DNA from 4 places in the Lacticaseibacillus casei DSM 20011 genome. Region 1 is predicted to be linked to each of the others. Evidence: predicted binding sites of a transcription regulator. Region 1 holds the regulator's gene; each other region holds the start of a gene.
What was found. The regulator NrdR, encoded in region 1, represses ribonucleotide reductase genes. The targets are predictions, from matches to a motif close to ACACNATATATNGTGT.
Positions count from the first base shown of each region.

Region 2: the regulator NrdR is predicted to act here: its motif matches at 1,506-1,521, upstream of nrdJ (ribonucleoside-triphosphate reductase, adenosylcobalamin-dependent).
Region 3: the regulator NrdR is predicted to act here: its motif matches at 1,520-1,535, upstream of nrdH (glutaredoxin-like protein NrdH).
Region 4: the regulator NrdR is predicted to act here: its motif matches at 1,019-1,034, upstream of nrdD (anaerobic ribonucleoside-triphosphate reductase).

Region 1 covers NZ_AP012544.1:1,642,807-1,645,983, forward strand. The annotation lists gene LBCZ_RS08145 (replication initiation and membrane attachment family protein) at 1-1,213, opposite strand, end outside; gene nrdR (transcriptional regulator NrdR) at 1,282-1,749, opposite strand; gene coaE (dephospho-CoA kinase) at 1,804-2,406, opposite strand; gene mutM (DNA-formamidopyrimidine glycosylase) at 2,403-3,177, opposite strand, start outside.
Region 2 covers NZ_AP012544.1:2,205,759-2,208,935, forward strand. The annotation lists gene nrdJ (ribonucleoside-triphosphate reductase, adenosylcobalamin-dependent) at 1-1,490, opposite strand, end outside; gene LBCZ_RS10640 (nucleoside 2-deoxyribosyltransferase) at 1,685-2,128, opposite strand; gene LBCZ_RS10645 (alpha/beta fold hydrolase) at 2,182-3,027, opposite strand; gene nusG (transcription termination/antitermination protein NusG) at 3,037-3,177, opposite strand, start outside.
Region 3 covers NZ_AP012544.1:1,370,422-1,373,598, forward strand. The annotation lists gene LBCZ_RS06830 (helix-turn-helix domain-containing protein) at 1-1,286, opposite strand, end outside; gene nrdH (glutaredoxin-like protein NrdH) at 1,605-1,835, shown strand; gene nrdE (class 1b ribonucleoside-diphosphate reductase subunit alpha) at 1,905-3,177, shown strand, end outside.
Region 4 covers NZ_AP012544.1:72,744-75,920, forward strand. The annotation lists gene LBCZ_RS00325 (hypothetical protein) at 184-678, shown strand; gene LBCZ_RS16520 (hypothetical protein) at 796-927, opposite strand; gene nrdD (anaerobic ribonucleoside-triphosphate reductase) at 1,151-3,177, shown strand, end outside.

The DNA of each region.
Region 1 (3,177 bases):
GCACGCCTTTGGTTTGGGCTTGATAACGTTTCTTCCCAGTGGCTTTTTGCTCTTCAAACGTATGAATCTGCTGCAACGCTGCTTCCGGGCTCGTCACATTGGCCTTCAACCAGCTGTTGGCAATGGCATCCATCAAGGCTTGATTGATACTGTCATTCGTTCGGAGAATATAATCAATCAAAATATTAATGGTAGGGGCATCAAAAACGTTGCGTTCACTGAGGCTCTGCACCGCGCGCAATTCATTATTGGCCGGATACATCCGGTCATTCTTAGCCTGTTTGGCCGCGGTTAAAAACTGACGCGGTGGCATGCTTTTGGCCCGTTTCAGCAGCGCTTCGTCAGCACTAGCCACTTTTGGCGGTTTGGTTGCTACTGGCTGCGCCTTGGTTTGCGGCTGCTGGCGGGTATAACTTTGCTCGGCCAGCCGCCGCAACGCGTTCAAGTCGATTTTGCCAGTCATCACATCGGTCGCCCGACTGATCAGCCGCGCAAAGTCAGGTGGTTGAATCCCGTAAAACCCTGCAATTTGATACAGTGCCTCTTGGTGCTTAGCTAATTGACCCGACTGAATGTTGCTGTTGGCTAACAGCGACTGCAGAAGTTCCCAGTCATAGCCTTCGCCATTACCAAGCCGCGGTAACTGAGGCTGATTTTGAGCCATTGCCTTTTTAGCGGCAACCACCGCATCCGGTTCCCCACTTAAGTTGTGGTCAAAGCGAAACACGTCCAAAAAGTTTGCTGTGATTTCCTGCCATTCCGGGCGGCGAACTGGTTTCAGACTGAACTGAGCAACCAGTTCGTCATACCGTTTTTCACCAACTTTGTCATAAAGCAACAGGCCCATCAAATCATCTTTAAAAAAGGCATCTGGCTGCACTGGCGGGTAAAGTTCATAAGCGTAATAGCGTCCTAGGGAATCGACTTGCGTATAAGTTCGCAATAAGCCGACTGCTTCCAGTTTGACGCGAGCCACAAAGAGTTGATCGATGTCGATATCCAACAAATCCAACAGCCAGAGTTGCGGGCGCCGATCCGTCACCAAAGCGCGGTCTTTGACCTCCTGCCATAGACTTAGATAAAGCGCCATGGCAATCGGCCCCACGAGCGGTTGATAAAGCGAGATAGCGATCTTTTCATCAAAGTCGCTAAAATAACCAGCCTTGGTCAACACAAAGCCTGCTTGGGGCATAAACGTATCCGGACGCTGCATAGCAAATTCACCTCTTTTCAGACAACGGACCTGAGACAACTGCCCCAGGTCCGTTTGTTTCACGTTCACTATTTCTTGGTCTTTTCCTTCTTCATCATATCCTGAAGCTCTTGCATGAAGACGGACATATCTTTGAATTGCCGATAAACACTGGCGAAGCGAATATAAGCCACGTCGTCAACATCTGCTAGCTTGGACATGACATACTCGCCAATGGCTTGACTGGAAACTTCATTTTCACCAATCGCACGCAATTGGTTTTCAACCGAATCAACGATCCCTTGCATCTGCTCCATGGTGACCGGTCGTTTTTCTGCCGCCCGGATCAGTCCTTTCAGAATCTTCTCACGATTGAACTCTTCTCTGGTACCGTTTTTCTTAATTACCAATAACGGGGTTTGCTCGACTCGTTCAAAAGTCGTGAAGCGAAACCCGCAATTCTCGCATTCGCGCCGGCGTCGGATCGCCCGACCGCCGTCTGTGGGACGCGAATCAACGACCCGCGAACTATTATGATGGCAATGGGGACATTGCACGACTCCACCTTCTTAATCAAAGTTTGATAGCTTATTATAGCACGCGCACGCCGCTTATGATAGGTGCTGCAACTGGCGGATCAAGGCTTTTGCCTGGGCGATGGTTGCTTCCGGTCGCCCATTATTATCAATAACAAAATCAGCCATAGCCGCTTTTTTCGCCAAAGGTATCTGTGATGCTATCCGCTCCTTGGCTTCGGCTTCTGTCAGACCATCACGGGCCATCAACCGGTCCAACTGAACCTTGGGATCAACGGTTACCACGGCAACACCATCGAATGCATCGGCATAATCGGCTTCGTAAAGAAGCGGAATGTCGCCAACCACAATCGCAGCACCGCCGGCTTTTGCCTGTGCTAACGCTTGATTAATCGCCGCGCGCAGGTACGGTCGATTAATTTGATTCAGCGCCTCCAAACGCCGCGGTTGGGAAAAGACAATCTCACCGAGCTTGGCACGGTTGAGTTTACCGTCCTCGCGCAGTACTTGTGGCCCAAATGCCTGTACAATACGGGCGAGTGCAGGCCGACCGGGTTCGACAATCCGGCGCGCAATCACATCGGCATCTACGACTGGATAGCCAGCTGCTTTAAAGACTCGACTCACCGTTGATTTTCCTGACGCAATACCGCCTGTCAAACCCAATAAATAGGTCATGCCGGACGCCTCCTTTGATGCAAGGGTTGGCAATGAGGACAATAATGAGTGCCGCGTTGGCCGACTTTGATTTTAACAATGAGTGTGCCGCAGCGATCACAAGGCGTCCCTTCCCGATCGTAAACATGTAAGGCATCTTGAAAAGAGCCGCGGTTACCTTTTGCATCAACGTAGGTATGCGCACTGGTGCCACCAGCAACAATGGCCGCATCTAACTCCTTGATAATATTGTCATGTAAGGTGTGGATTTCTTTTTTTGTCAGCGTATCAGCTGGCTGCAGAGGATTCAAGCGACTCAACCATAAAACTTCGTCGGCATAAATATTGCCGATACCGGCAACAACGGTCTGATCCAGTAAAACCGATTTGATCGCTTTATGATGGCGTTTTAGTTTTTGGGCAAACGCCGCCTCGTCAAACGTCGCAGGGGTCGGCTCCGGACCTAATTTTGCCAACGCCGGCACCGATTGTTCCTGACCAGTATGAATCAAGCGCATGCGGCCAAACTTGCGTAAATCCCGGTAGCGCAGTTGGCTTCCATCCTGGAACGTAAAAGTCACATGATCGTGCTTGTCAAATGGCGTATGGTCATCGCTAACGACGTAATAGCGACCTTCCATGCGTAAATGGCTGACAATGGTTTCACCGTTGTTCAGCCGAATCAACAGGTATTTTCCCCGGCGATCGATCGTGGTGACAGCAGCGCCCACGACCTCTTTTTGAAAAGTCGGCAAGCCATTAATCAGAATTTTCGCCCAATTCGTACTAATG
Region 2 (3,177 bases), 560 kb from region 1:
ACGACACGATGACCGAAATCATCCAGGAACCAATCCTGAATTCCGGACATCGAAATGCCGATGCGGCGATTCTTCCTAATAATATCACGGGAAACCTGCCAGTCGTAATTGCTGAAGGTTACTCGCTTGGCATAACGCGTTGCCAACGCAAAGGCCTGCTTCAATTTCCAACCTTGTTGCACCGCAACGACCGGAAAGAGTTCAAACAAGTTGCATGGTTCACCATTGGCCAACGAAATCTCTCCACATGGGTTGGTGCCTTCCACATCCGGATCGTTAGCTGCATTTTCACCATCGACAATCCGGCCGAAGCGGCGTGATAAATCGAGGTTCACAACGCCCGGTTCACCGTTTTTGGCAATGGCTGTCGCAATCGGTGCGTAAGCGTCAAACTGCGTATCAATCGCGACACTGTTGTTAGATGCCCAGCGGTGATGATAAAGCTTTTTTTGATCCTGCTTCATCGTGATGAACGCGTCATCATCGGCCGAGCCTAACGACATTTCCGCGGAACGCCGCACATTGCCGGCCACCACTGTCTTGCCGATCAAGTTGCCGATATCCGTAGCGTCAACCGCGGTCAACCGCTGGCCAACCCGCGCATTGAGCACCTTGTTGATATCCAGCAACATCTCGACTAATGGCATCGGGCCGGAAGCCGTGCCGCCAAAGCCATGAATCCGGGCGCCTTTTGGCCGAATCCGACTGATATCCAGCACCAGTTTGGTCTGACCACTAGGATTAGTCGTCGCAAAATGATGATCAATCACCTTGGCGTTGGCTAAAACCCAGCCTTCACGGGTATCCGGCAAAACGTAGCGGTCATTGTGCTCGGCCGCATGCGCCTGTTCCCAGGCTTCCCGATCAACTGCGCCCATTTTCAGTGATTCCGCATAGCTGGCACTGCTGTGATCAATCACAATCGTCAAGTCAACGGCGTTTGCGACCGGCGGCAACTTGGCAATGTTGTCTTTGGTCACGGAAAAACCGACGCCACCGCCTTTCATCAATTCGTCAAACATAAAGGAATACGGCATCGAGACAGCAGGTTGGTCAGCCGAAAAATCCGTTGGCACGATATGCGACTCACCATAGGGTTGCGGGCGAATGGCAATAAACCAGCAATTATTCAAGGCATCGCCATTACGCTTTTGATAATCGGTTCCGGAAATCCACAGATTGCGGCCAGATGGCGTGCCGGCCAACCCGTAAATAAGCTTGAAAAGATTCCGTGCCTCTTTTTGCAGTTCGTCCACGACTTCTGAATCAGGATTGGCTGTATGTAACCGCGGATCAAGGTTAATATTTCCCTCAACCACTCGTTTGACGGTTTCATCCCAATTCTCGGTACGTTGTTGATCCGGCAACCACCGGGCATAAGTCCGCTTATACGTGACCCACCCCAGTCCGCCCCAGTGTGGCTTAATTTCTTTCTTGACCTCGGCAATAAAATCAGGTGCCAAGGTGATCGGTTTCATCATAACTTGCATAGCCGTCCCTCCCGTATACAAGATATGGTATAGCCAAACGAGCCCAATATCAAGATATAGATTAATCAATAACAAATTGTTAACGATGGCAACCGCCTGGCCAACGCGGGATGCACGGCTTTTTAAAAATAATGACGAAATTAAAAAATCGCCAGCGCAAGAAAACGCTGGCGACATCTGATCTATTCGTGGATTTAAAAGACCGGTCCGACATACGGCCGCACTAACACATGGTCCAAATCAATGCTTTTAAGCTCAGCCAGATCATTCACAAAGCAGGTAATCGACCCTGCCAGCATCAGATTCATTTTCATCTCGCCAAGCTGAAGCGCCACGATTGGCATGTGGTGCGCATAGGCGTACCCGATCTCAAACGCCGTTCCCGGGTCGGGATTCTCACCGACATAATCCAGAATGGCGACTAAGACCGTCGAGCGGTGCAGACCCTGAATGTCTTCACCAAACACCTGCCGCTGCCACCCTGGTGAGTTCGGCGTCAATCCCGCTTTGTTCGTGTCATCGCGCGGTGAAAAAATCGCGGTGACCGATTCATTTGCATGCAAAGCTGCTAAAACTTGATCAAGCCGCTCAACTTGAGCAGGATCAAAAAACGGTGCAGCCAAATATACTTCTGCCATATTCGTTTACTCCTTGAGCGGCTTCTGTCCGCAAAACTTTAACTCAGCAGCACCTAAAAATCGCGTTGGCGCTGCCATAAATATTCGGCGATATCATGATCCACTAACCGATTCTCGTGCAATAGACTATGGGCTGCCCGCGGTCCGCGAATCACAACCTCGGTATAGTCTTTGATCCGATCCTTCACCAAATACCGCACGGCAAAGCTGCTGCTGATCGCCATCTCACCATCGTGGCGCCCACCTAACATCAAATCGCCGGCAATATTCAACCACCGTAAGTCTGTCGGCAAGTTGGCAATCGAACGTTGAAAATATTGATAGATCGGCGCTGTATGCTCCGGTCCTTGACGGGTCAACGGCCAATTAAGAATCGGCGAACGCCGCGCAATCTCCACATCATTCATTGGTGCGGCAATCGTCACCAGATTCGCCACCGGAACAGCAGGTTGGCTCAAAAAATACAGTGCTGCTGTTACGCCGCCCATCGAATGCGCGACCAAATTAACCCGGGTAAACGCCTGCTGTTCCTGCAAAGCGACAATCACATGCTTTAACCCGCGCAACTGGGCAGCGGGCCGCACCGTTTTGTCCGTATACAACACCTGAACGGCAGCGTGATGATTTAAATTCAACTGCCCGCGCAAATGAACGCTGCTATCCGGGGCGACAATGGCCACGACATCTTTGCTCAAGCCATAACGTCGCTGCATACGCCACAACATATGGCCAAACGAATACCGTGTTCCCAGATGTCCGGGAATAAACAACGTCGGTGTCGGATCCATCACGAGCGGCACCGGCGCATAGCCAGTCCGCGCCAATAGAAAATAGTCGGTCATCACGCCAACAACGACAATCACGCCCAGCGTCACAAGAATCCAGAACCAGCCGCTCATAGGCGTTACCTACAGCTTATCGACTTGATCAAAGTCCAATTCGGCGGTCACTTCACGGTCAAACATTTCCGTAACAACTTTCAACTTCATCTTATCTTTATCAACCGCCGTCACCTTACCATGCATACCGGTAAAGGCACCGTCGATAAT
Region 3 (3,177 bases), 270 kb from region 1:
ATGGTAACTAGGCGAATGTAGGCGGGATGCACAAGATTCAGCTGCACGGTTTCGTATAAAGGCTGGGGCATCAGTGGATCAAGCGCTACTTTTAGCTTATTGGCAACCGCACTTTCGGTCATGAATGGCCAAAGCAATTGGTAGAAGCCGTCGATGATCTCTGAACGGACTTTCTCATCCGGTTCTTCCCGAACAAAAAAGGCTTCAATCGCCTTGCCAAGACGTGGAAAAAGCGGTCGCATTGGGCTGGCGGTTTTCGCTAAGTCGATATACGCGCCATCAGGAAAAATCCGTTCACTGATCAGAATTTTCAATAAATTGCCGGCTAAGGCTAGATCTTTGGAAACTGCTGGTGAAATACCGATTAAATGACGACTGAATTCGGTGCGGATTTTTTCGACGGTCTGCCACGCCGAGGTATTGTGGGCAACATGGTAACCGACAAATCCGGCAGCGTCGAATTGTTGTTCAGTGTGGAAACGCGGAATCCGCCACTGCCCGAGATACAAATAAAGGATTTCGGCTTCCGCAACTTCACGAGGTAAATGTGCCAAGACATCTGGCAGCTCATCAGGCAACACTGGGCGAGGTTGTAATGCCGCGAAATTCAGGGTGTTGCCGATCGAATGATTCGCCTGCAGTCGATGCAGATTAATGTTGGCCGAAAATTGAAGTTGCTTGACGGGGAAGTCCGGTCGAATCAAACCGGCTGCCTGCAAAGACTGAACCAGCTGGCGGGACTGCGGCATCATCGTGGCAAACAGTGGATCCTGGGTGTCGACTAGCTGCCACAATAATTGGCGATAAACTTGGCGAATTCGCGGCTCTGCGCCGGCAAGTGCCAAAGGCGTGAGATTAATGGTGACCTCTTTTTGGCGCAAGTACCCGCGTAATGCGGAAATCCGCCGGAAAAAAGCTGCTCGGGAGAAACCGGTTTCTTCTAATAACATGGGCAACGTCAAGTCAGGTTGCATCAATGTTTTGACCAAAAGCTTTCCGGGAAGCGATCGGCGAAACAAAAAGATTCGGTAGCGAACCCGACTAATCGAAGGCGGTGCCGTCATATTGCCATCCCCTCTACGTAATAAAGGTGGTTCACCAGGATCAATGGCATGTAAATCCTCGGCGACTTTCGCCATTTGCCGTCGCAGTTGCCGGTAGCTCTCGCCGCGGGCCATCGCTGCCGTTGAAATATTCATTTGCCGATTAGGCGCGTCTCGCAAATCGCCATAAAGCGCCAACCGCTCGCGTTCTTCGCGGTCTAGGAACAATTCTTCAAACGCCATGGTGACGACTTCCTTTCCAAATTTTTGCTATAGTATAGCAAAGAAGATCGGCAACCGGATAAATGATGCTTGTGTACTTGTCTCAGACGTCTGTTTCCTTAGCGGGCAGGCTTTTGCCGCATTAAGTCTGCCTATGGTTGATTAACACTGGCGCCTGGCATGCATTCTTGCTATACTAAAAGTAAGCAAAAATCAAGTCGACACCATATGCTTTGGGGCATCAAAAAAATTAACCCCAAGATATGGTGTTTTTCATTGACATGCACCCCAATATTGAGTATTCTAAACTACATAAGATAACAAGAAAGGATGATACCTATGCGTAACATCACACTGTTCACGCGCAATGGCTGTCCACAATGCCGGATGACAAAGCGCTACCTCGATACCCACAAGATTCCATTTACGGAACACAACATCAACGAGGAACCTGAATACATCGATTACTTAAAGAAAAAGGGATTCCAGCAGGTTCCTGTTCTTGAAGCAGATGGGCTTGATTCATTCTCCGGGTTCCGACCGGATGCCTTGAAGCAACTGGCTGTCTGAACAGCCAGCTTTTTTATCGAATCGAACTTAACCGAATGAAGATAAATTGCAGTGAAAGCAGGGATTAGCATGTCATTAAAAACAATCAGTCCGGACGAGGTTACTTATTACGCCCTTAACAACGAGATCAATATTCCCGTTAACGACCAAATTCCGCTCAATAAGGACAAGGAAGCATTACAGGCCTTTTTGACCGAAAATGTGGCGCCAAATACGATGAAGTTTTCGTCGCTACAAGAGCGCTTGAAGTATTTGGTTGACCATCACTATTATGAAGCCGACTTTTTAAAAAAGTATCAGCCGGCCTTCCTGGAAAAGCTGGATCAATTTCTGACGGCCCAGCATTTTCAGTTTAAGTCCTTTATGGCGGCCTATAAGTACTACGCCCAGTATGCGTTAAAGACCGACGATGGCACTCAATATCTTGAAGACTACAAAGATCGGGTGTTTGCCAACGCCCTCTTCTTTGCGGATGGTAATGAGCAGCTAGCGGTTGACTTAGCGGATGAAATGATTCATCAGCGGTATCAACCGGCTACCCCATCGTTCCTGAACGCTGGTCGGCAACGCCGTGGTGAATTGGTTTCCTGTTTTCTACTGCAAATTACCGATGATATGAATTCGATTGGCCGCGCGATTAACTCTGCCCTTGAGTTGTCACGAATTGGCGGCGGGGTTGGCCTGACGCTGTCGAATCTGCGTGAAGCCGGAGCGCCAATCAAGGGTATTGACGGTGCTGCAAGTGGCGTATTGCCGGTCATGAAGTTGTTGGAAGATTCTTTTTCCTACAGCAATCAACTGGGCCAACGTCAAGGTGCCGGTGTGGTTTATTTGAATGTCTTCCATCCTGATATCATCAGTTTCCTGGGTGCCAAGAAGGAAAATGCGGATGAAAAGTATCGAGTGAAGACCCTTAGCCTCGGCGTGATTGTCCCTGATAAGTATTACGAGCTTATTAAGGACAACGCCGATATGTATCTGTTCTCCCCTTATTCGGTTGAACGGGCTTATGGCAAGCCATTTTCGTATGTGGACATTACCAAGGAATACGATAATATGGTGGCCAATCCGGACATTAAGAAATACAAGATCAAGGCCCGCGATCTGGAAAATGAAATTTCCAAATTGCAGCAGGAATCTGGCTATCCTTATATCATCAACATCGACACTGCCAACAATGCGAGTCCGATTGATGGCAAAATCATCATGAGTAACCTGTGCTCGGAAATCATGCAGGTGCAGGTACCGTCCAAGCTCAACAACAAACAGAAATATGAAGTCTTAGGGACAGATGTTTCCTGCAACCTAGGCAGCACGAATATTCCTAATTTGATGCATAGTC
Region 4 (3,177 bases), 1.4 Mb from region 1:
GACAATAGAAGAAAACCTTTGGTAGAATTAAGGAGTCAAACAGCGGACAGCATAGAATTTTGATGTTTCTACGTTGTTTTTTGTTTGTCGGATTTTTTGCCAAAGCGTCTCGAATATCGGAAATCTTGTATTATCTGAGCCGTTTTTCTATTGCACTTTTTGATTTTAGGAGGAAGTATAAAGATGGATTTTTACATGAAATTACCACGTAACAAAAAAGAATTTGCACTATTTATGGGGATTGTTTCTATTGTATCTGTAAATATTATCGCGCCGCTTATTACCTGTTTTGAGTCAGGATTTCACCTTTATGTGTGGCGAGACGTACTGACGATACTTCCGTTTATCTGGCTGAGTGTGATTGCTATTGTGCTTATTACTTATATACCGGCAGAAAAAATGACAGCTCTGATTGCGGCGAAAGACGACAGTTTCCGCTCTCATATTGTCGTGAATATTTTATGTACAGTATTGATGATGTCTGTTTTTCTGACTGTAATCGGAACATGGATTGGGACACGCGCGATCACCTTAGAACCGATACAGATGTTTTTCTATAAGTGGCCCAGAAACTTTGCTATTTCATTATTCGTTGAAATGTGTATCGCAAAGCCGATTGCCAGATTTGCACTTTTACAACTGCATACAAGACTTGATGAAAAAAGACAGTTGGGATAATTAAAAAAATGTATAGACTGTTTGAATTCTGACTTTATTTATGCGCAAGCTGAGAAAGAAAATTGATCCGAAGCTTTTGAGCTTGTGATCCTGAATCCAGCCGGTGTGGGCTAACTTTCAGTTGACGGCGTTGAACGGTTTGCCAAGCAGCATCAAATCAGGACTATCGCGGGCTTTAAAACGAGATGCGACCGGTTTGCAGGACGATGAATGATCGTCTTGCGGAACGGCCGCCTTTTTTGATGACACGATAAAGCCGCAGCTATGCGAGTTTGTTATGTTCTGAGACGGATGAGCCGTTATTTTAAAAATCGATCGCTGACAATCAAATGATGCAAAACCACTATATCATGTATAGTATTGTACCATTGCCCACCAAATTTAGTGGTTTAGTGCTTTCATTTGAAGAAAAATCCTGTATACTATATGTATTGATGCAAACGGAACAAGTCAGTGTACTGGGGGATTAGCCATGATTGAATTTTATACACAAATCAAGAAACGAGACGGGCGCATCGTTGATTTTGATGCGAGCAAGATTAGCACCGCGATTACAAAGGCGGCGGAGAGCGTGGCAGAGCTGTCACCCAGTGATGTGCTGACGATTGATCACTTGACGGATACGGTGACGGCTAAAATTCGCGATCGCTATCATGATGATGTTGAAATCGCCGAGGTTCAGACGGTGGTTGAGCAGACGCTGATTGCAGCCGAGAAGTATGACTGGGCCGAGGCGTATACGCAATATCGGCTGAAGCGGGATTTGGCGCGTAAGCAGAAGCAAGATGTCAATTACAATGTGGCGAAGCTTGTCAATCGCGACAAGAGCGTGGTGAACGAGAATGCCAATAAGGATAGCCGCGTGTTCTCGACCCAGCGCGATCTCACTGCCGGTGCTGTGGCTAAGGCGGTCGGGCTGAAAATGTTGCCGCCAGCTGTGGCCAATGCCCATCTGCGTGGCGATATTCATTGGCATGACCTTGATTACACCCCGTTTATGGCAGAAACCAACTGCTGCTTAATTGATTTTGACTACATGTTGAATCATGGCTTTTGCATCGGTAACGCCGAAGTGGAGCCGGCCCACTCGATTCAGGTGGCTGTGACCCAGATGACCCAGATTATCGCGAATGTGGCTTCCAGCCAATATGGCGGCTGCTCCAGTGATCGCACGGATCAGGTGCTGGCCCCGTTTGCCGAGAAAAATTATCAGAAACATCTAAAGGAATTCGGCGATGTGATTGATGATCCGGCCCAATTGAAAGCGTTGGCTGTGAAGCAGACCAAGAAGGATATTTATGATGCCTTGCAAACGTTGGAATATCAGGTCAACACCCTTTATTCGACGCAAGGACAGACGCCTTTTGTCACCGTTGGCTTTGGTTTGGGTACCAGCTGGATCGAACGGGAAATTCAAAAAGATATTCTGAAGATTCGGATTCTCGGTCTGGGTAAAGAGCGACGTACCGCGATTTTCCCGAAGCTGGTCTTCACGTTGAAACGCGGATTGAACCTCAACCCGGAAGATCCCAACTATGATATCAAGCAGCTGGCCATCGAATGTGCCACCAAGCGGATGTACCCGGATGTGGTGTCGTACGATACCATCAAGCGGCTGACCGGCTCATTCAAAGCGCCCATGGGTTGCCGCAGCTTTTTGCAAGGCTGGACCGATCCCAAGACCGGCAAAGAAGTCAACGCCGGCCGGATGAACCTTGGGGTGATCACGGTCAATCTGCCGCGGATTGCCATGGAGTCCAAAGGCGACAAGGACAAGTTCTGGAAGATTTTTGAAGAACGGATGCGTATTTGCAAGGAAGGCCTGCTGTATAAGATCGAGCGCACCAAACAGGCGACGCCGGAAAGTGCCCCGATTCTCTACAAGTACGGCGCATTTGGCAAGCGTTTGGCTGACACAGACAGCGTCGATGACCTATTCAAAAACGGCCGCGCCACGGTATCGCTTGGTTACATCGGCTTATACGAAGTCGGCACGGTTTTCTATGGTTCAGCATGGGAAAAGAATCCCGAAGCCAAGGCGTTTTCCGTTTCAATCGTCAAGGCGTTGGACGATCACTGCAAAGCCTGGGAAAAGCAGTACGGCTATCATTTTTCGGTTTACGGCACGCCGAGCGAATCTCTGACCGATACCTTCTGCCGCGACGATACCAAGAAATTCGGGATCGTCAAAGATATTACGGACAAGGAATATTACACCAACAGCTTCCATTACGATGTTCGCAAATCACCGACTCCGTTTGAGAAACTCGATTTTGAAAAGGATTACCCGCAGTATAGTGCCGGTGGCTTCATCCACTACTGTGAGTATCCGAACCTGAAACAGAATCCGAAAGCACTTGAGGCAGTTTGGGACTATGCCTACGACAAGATCGGTTATCTCGGCACCAACACGCCGATCGATCAATGCTTCAAATGCGGCTTCAAAGGTGAATTCACGGCGACCGCGAAAGGTTATGAATGCCCGGAATGCGGCAACCA